DNA from 2 places in the Peribacillus sp. B2I2 genome. Region 2 is predicted to be linked to the other one. Evidence: predicted binding sites of a transcription regulator. Region 2 holds the regulator's gene; the other holds the start of a gene.

Region 1 (3,424 bases), 1.2 Mb from region 2:
GGTGAAGTGGCTCCTTCCCATCGTCACTCTCAAAGTGCCCTTCGTTTCATTACAAATGGTGAGGGTGCCTACACCATCGTGCAAGGAGAAAGGATATTCATGGAAGAAGGGGATTTCTTGATCACGCCAAAAAACCTATGGCATGGTCATGGTCATGTTGGAGAAAAACCGATGATTTGGATGGATGCCCTTGATATCCCAACTATCTATTCAATAGGTGGCACTTTCTTTGAACCATACCCAGACCGGGTTGAAACGCCTAAACGGCCTGATGATTTTTCAGAGCTCCGTTATCAAGGCGGAATGGTTCGTCCGATATCCGATCGTTATTCACAAGTGGCACCGCTTGCCAACTACAAATGGAAAGGCACCAAAGCAGCGATAGAAGGATTAATGAACTTCGAACCAGATCCATTTGAAGGTTTTGCTGTGGAATATATCAATCCTTCAAATGGACAAACGGCAAATCCGACGATGGGGGCATGGATGCAGAAACTGCCAAAAGGATTCCATACCAAAGCACATCGCCATACCCATTCCACAATCTATCAAGTGCACCAAGGTTCAGGCTATACGGTCATTAATGGAGTGCGTTTTGATTGGTCCAAGGGAGATTATTTCGTCGTTCCGAATTGGGCTTGGCATGAGCATGTTGCAGAAGCCGATTCTTACTTATTCTCGGTAAACGACCTACCAATAATGGAGAGATTCGATTTGGAACAGCAACAGGCATTAGACACAAACAATGGTTACCAAAAGGTTGAAAGTGAATTCAAGCCTGTTTTGGTTTGAAAATAATCGGTTGAAACTTTCAGAATGATCCTAATGAATATATAGAATGCCAGTTGAATGAAAACGCTTACTATGGTATTGGTCCACAACATTGGCTAAAAGCTACTTATATAGGGGGAATTGATGATGAACACAGAAAAAAAAACATTCATCGTTATCGGTGGGGGAATTGGCGGATTGGCAACTGCTTTAGGAATCGCAGAAACTAAACAGTATGTAAAGGTCCTTGAACAAGCTCCCGAGTTTGGTGAAATTGGTGCAGGAATTCAGCTTGCCGCAAATGCAACCAACGTATTAAAGCGTTTAGGCGTCATGGAAAAAATCAATGAAATAGCAGTCTTTCCAAAAAGATTGGTACTGATGGATGCTTTTTCTGGAAAAGAGCTTTCAGCTTTGGATTTAGGTGATGTTTATAAAGAAAGATATGGAGCGCCTTATATTGTTTTGCATCGTTCCGATTTGCATAAAGTACTGGCTGAGGCCTGTGATATGAACCCGTATATTGAACTGGTAACGAACCAAACCATTATTGAAACAGTAGAAAATGAGGGTGAAGTGACGGTTACTTCTGCCAACGGGTCCCAACATTCAGGAACGGCTGTCATTGGAGCCGATGGATTATGGTCCAATGCACGGAAACTGTTTGTTGAAGATCAACCGGTCTGCTCACAATATGTTGCATACAGAGGAGCGATTCCGATGGAAGAGGTTACGAGTCATGGAGATTTAGATGATGTATATATGTGGATTGGACCAAACCTTCATCTTGTTCAATACCCGGTTAGAAGGGGAGAACTATACAACCAAGTGGTGGTCTTCAAAAGTTCTCAATACACGGAAGAAAACGAAAAAACAGATCAATGGGGTACCCCCGAAGAAATGGATCATGTATTCGCCGGAACTTGTGAGCTTGTTCAGAATGCAATTTCATTCATTCAACGGCAACGCCGCTGGCCAATGTATGACCGTTTACCAATTGATAATTGGACAAAAGGGAGGATTACGCTAACGGGCGATGCTGCACATCCGATGCTTCAATACTTGGCACAAGGGGCTTGCCAGGCTTTAGAAGATGCAGCTTATATGGCGGATATGCTTCATAAGCATGGGAATGACATTGAACAGGCATTTTTGGACTACCAAGAGGAACGGATTCCGCGTACGGCGAATGTTCAAAACAGCGCTAGAATGTGGGGGGAAATCATCCACAATGAGACCGATGCCGGAATTCTGCTCAGAGATACAATCCTTACAGGTCGCACGGATAAGGATTTCAAATTCGTCGATGAATTTCATGGTTATAATAAAATGGCCGTGAAAGCATAAAGCTGATTCGTTTCATAAAAATCTTATGATGGGATGTAATGAATTTACAGATGGGTTTTGCCTTTCTTCTTTATGAAGAAAGGCTTTTGCCGTTCATCCTCCATAATTGCATTTTTATAACATTCCTTTACATGGGGAGAATTAGAAGTATAATGAAAATATAAAGGTCAAACTTGGTCAAATTAAGAGGGGTTTCGTTCATGAAATAGATGAATGGGAGGTTTTAAGATGGATATTAATAAAATGACGGAGAGAACCCAACAGGCAATCATTGGCGGCCAGGAGCTAGCTAAAGATAGAGGGAATCCCGAGCTGACGGAGCTTCATTTATTAAAGATTTTAATGGAACAGGATGAAAGTTTATTAATCAGGATTTTATCGGAATCTGATAAACCGATGAATCAATTTGATATAGAGCTTAATAGGGAACTGGATCGATTACCGGAAGTGAGCGGAAGTGTTTCCCAGGTTTACATGTCATCCTCCTTACAGGGAATTTTGACCGCTGCCGAAAAAGAAATGCAGATGTGGGAAGATGAATATTTATCTGTCGAACATATACTTCTTGCGTCGTTGCAGGTCAATAAAACGAATGTAAACAGGCTTTTTTCATCATATGGGATTGATTATGATAAAGCAAAACAGGTTATAAACGATATAAGGGGGAATCAACGAGTGACTAATCAAAATCCTGAAAGCACATATGAGGTACTTAAAAAATACGGCAGAGATCTCGTTGCTGAGGTTAAATCAGGGAAGGTCGATCCCGTAATCGGTCGAGATACGGAAATCCGTAACGTCATTCGGATACTATCACGTAAAACGAAAAATAATCCTGTATTAATTGGAGAACCTGGAGTTGGTAAAACAGCCATTGTCGAAGGGTTGGCACAAAGGATCGTGAGAAAGGATGTGCCGGAAGGATTAAAGGACAAGACCGTTTTTTCACTTGATATGAGTGCGCTTGTCGCAGGGGCAAAATTCCGCGGTGAATTTGAGGAAAGGCTAAAAGCGGTGTTGAATGAAATCAAGAAAAGTGACGGCAAAATCCTTTTATTCATTGATGAATTGCATACAATTGTCGGGGCCGGAAGAACGGATGGCGCGCTTGATGCCGGGAATATGTTAAAGCCGATGCTTGCACGAGGGGAGCTGCACTGTATCGGTGCAACAACCCTGGATGAATATCGACAATATATTGAAAAGGATCCGGCTCTTGAACGCCGTTTCCAACAGGTTCTGGTTCCTGAACCGGATGTGGAAGATACGATTTCAATTTTGCGTGGATTAAAGGAACGGTTTGAAA
Region 2 (3,424 bases):
GGTTGATAGCCGGTATGATATTATTCATTTGCTGAGTAAGGACCAGGCCTGGCAGATGCATCATGACTGAAGCCCTTAATCCTGTTCCCACATTAGTTGGACAACTAGTTAGGTATCCTCTTTCTTCATCATATGCATAGTCTATGGATTCTTCAATCCAATCGTCAAGAACATTTGCAATCTTTAAGGTTTCCTTTAGCTGCAACCCCGACATTAAACACTGAATACGGAGATGGTCCTCTTCGTTTATCATGATACTGATTTCTTCATTTTCCGAAAGGAGACATGCGCTTTTCGCTGATTCCTCAACTAAATGAGGGCTGATTAAATGTTTTTCAACGAGAACGCGCTTTTCCAGTGGCTGTAATTGGTCAATCTCTAGAAGTTCCAGTTTCCCAATCTCTGGAGTAACTTCCTCTTCAATTCTTTTTTTGACCAATTCAATTATTTTTTTAGCTTCTTCGTTAGAAAAGGAGGTTGGGAAGGTAAAGTCTTTGAAATTCCTGGCCAATCGAATCCTGGAACTCAATACAATATCGATCTCCGGCCCTTCGGCACTCATCCAGGAACTCAAGGCGTTTTCTACAAACTTTTCCAAGCTCATAATTCCTCGCCTCCCTCTTGTGCATCATACCTTTTTTCAAGGGAACGAACCTTATCTCTTACCTCTGCCGCTTTCTCAAACTCCTCTTGAATAATGTGGGTCTTTAAAACTTCTTTCAAATCCAAAATTTGCTTTCGAAGATATATGGTGCCACCAATCCTTTTTGGAATTTTCCCTATATGTGCTGTATTGCCGCTATGAACCCTTTTTAAAATAGGGTTTAACTGTTCATTGAATGTTTTATAACATTCGGCACAGCCAAACTTACCAATATGGACAAACTCTTTATAGGAACGATGACAATTCGGGCAACGCCTCTCTTCCGATTTGGGAAATGCATTTGCCTTTGTCTGTTGAATATTCGACTCCATATTCAACAATCCTGCTAATAAATTATTTATTGAAAAACCAGGTCCCCCTACATCCATGAACATCTCACCTTTTTCCTGAGCACATTTCTCACAAATCATGACTTCAGTCTTTTTTCCATTGATGATTTTGGTGAAGTGTAGGGTAGCATGCCTTTGATGACATTCTTGGCAAATCAACGTTCATCACCTCTGCCAGTTTCATTTATATTTTAAAGTAGTAAGCATCGCAGTTAAAATTCTTGCCCTAAGCTCATCGCGGTCAGGTAGGTCGATATAAATCACCGATCTATCTATGACACTCATCATAATCTTTGCTTCTCTTTCATTAATGACTTCCTCATTCATCAGCCGGGAAATTACTCCTTCAGCCATCGATTGAGTTACCCTAGAGCCAATAAGCGATAATAATTGGTTAATAAGTTGCACGGAATCCTGTGATTCCACTTTCATGATGCGTATATAACCGCCGCCTCCACGCTTACTCTCTACAACATAACCTCTCTCGATTGTAAACCGGGTATTGATTACGTAATTGATTTGAGAAGGAACACACTGAAATTTATCTGCTATTTCACTTCTTTTAATCTCTAAGATATCTTTTTGACTTATTTCCAGCACTTGCTTCAAATAAGTTTCGATAACATCAGATATGTTTCTCACTCAGCCTCCTCCATTCTGACTTTGACTATATTTGACTATTATTATACAAGGAAAAATGCATTTTGCAACTTAAACGCACTTTCTTTCTGTATTATCCATTTTCTCCAAATTATATGTAGTTACATACCCCGTTGAACATTAAAGTTGAAATATCTTACATAAATACCCTGAAAAGATAAATGCAAAACCTGCAATTTTTTCTTCTCCTCAAAGCTCCTTCACCTAAATTCAACCTTTTTCTCCAGCTCGTCCGTTCCCTCTAATGGTATTTTAACCAACAAATAGATCCAGCCCTATGCTGAACCTGGAGATAAAAAACCTATTCGTTAATTAGAATATCAAAAAAGACCAGCCAGAATGGCTGATCTTAGATATGGCTTGGCGGCGTCCTACTCTCACAGGGGGAAACCCCCAACTACCATCGGCGCTGAAGAGCTTAACTGCCGTGTTCGGAATGGGAACGGGTGTGACCTCTTCGCTATCGCCACCAAACAATAAAGGAACGTTGTTCCTTCAAAACTAGATAATAAGAAGGTATTTCATTTTTTAAAAAGCGTTGGTTAAGTCCTCGATCTATTAGTATCAGTCAGCTCCACATGTCGCCACGCTTCCACCTCTGACCTATCAACCTGATCATCTTTCAGGGATCTTACTAGCTTGCGCCATGGGAAATCTCATCTTGAGGGGGGCTTCATGCTTAGATGCTTTCAGCACTTATCCCGTCCGCACGTAGCTACCCAGCTATGCCTTTGGCAAGACAACTGGTACACCAGCGGTGCGTCCATCCCGGTCCTCTCGTACTAAGGACAGCTCCTCTCAAATTTCCTGCGCCCGCGACGGATAGGGACCGAACTGTCTCACGACGTTCTGAACCCAGCTCGCGTACCGCTTTAATGGGCGAACAGCCCAACCCTTGGGACCGACTACAGCCCCAGGATGCGATGAGCCGACATCGAGGTGCCAAACCTCCCCGTCGATGTGGACTCTTGGGGGAGATAAGCCTGTTATCCCCGGGGTAGCTTTTATCCGTTGAGCGATGGCCCTTCCATGCGGAACCACCGGATCACTAAGCCCGACTTTCGTCCCTGCTCGACTTGTAGGTCTCGCAGTCAAGCTCCCTTGTGCCTTTACACTCTACGAATGATTTCCAACCATTCTGAGGGAACCTTTGGGCGCCTCCGTTACTCTTTAGGAGGCGACCGCCCCAGTCAAACTGCCCACCTGACACTGTCTCCCACCCCGATAAGGGGCGCGGGTTAGAATTTCAATACAGCCAGGGTAGTATCCCACCAACGCCTCCACCGAAGCTAGCGCTCCGGCTTCTCAGGCTCCTACCTATCCTGTACAAGCTGTACCAAAATTCAATATCAGGCTGCAGTAAAGCTCCACGGGGTCTTTCCGTCCTGTCGCGGGTAACCTGCATCTTCACAGGTACTATAATTTCACCGAGTCTCTCGTTGAGACAGTGCCCAGATCGTTACACCTTTCGTGCGGGTCGGAACTTACCCGACAAGGAATTTCGCTACCTTAGGACCGTTATAGTTACGGCCGCCGTTTACTGGGGCTTCGGTTCAAAGCTTCGCTTGCGCTAACCTCTCCCCTTAACCTTCCAGCACCGGGCAGGTGTCAGCCCCTATACTTCGCCTTGCGGCTTCGCAGAGACCTGTGTTTTTGCTAAACAGTCGCCTGGGCCTATTCACTGCGGCTTTTCCGGGCTATTCACCCTAAAAAGCACCCCTTCTCCCGAAGTTACGGGGTCATTTTGCCGAGTTCCTTAACGAGAGTTCTC

What was found. Region 2 encodes CtsR, which represses protease genes until heat stress. Its sites were predicted from a motif close to ATGGTCAATAAAGGTCAAACA; they were not measured.
Region 1: clpB (ATP-dependent chaperone ClpB) is a predicted target of CtsR. The motif match lies at 2,282-2,302, and genes of this name have one in related genera.

Annotation. Positions count from the first base shown of each region.
Region 1 is NZ_JBGCCB010000001.1:1,266,274-1,269,697, forward strand. Features, by position in the region: gene ABIE66_RS06435 (cupin domain-containing protein) at 1-792, shown strand, start outside; gene ABIE66_RS06440 (FAD-dependent monooxygenase) at 919-2,118, shown strand; gene clpB (ATP-dependent chaperone ClpB) at 2,347-3,424, shown strand, end outside.
Region 2 is NZ_JBGCCB010000001.1:72,224-75,647, reverse strand. Features, by position in the region: gene mcsB (protein-arginine kinase McsB) at 1-604, opposite strand, end outside; gene mcsA (protein-arginine kinase activator protein McsA) at 601-1,152, opposite strand; gene ABIE66_RS00410 (CtsR family transcriptional regulator) at 1,174-1,635, opposite strand; rRNA gene rrf (5S ribosomal RNA) at 2,012-2,127, opposite strand; rRNA gene ABIE66_RS00400 (23S ribosomal RNA) at 2,192-3,424, opposite strand, start outside.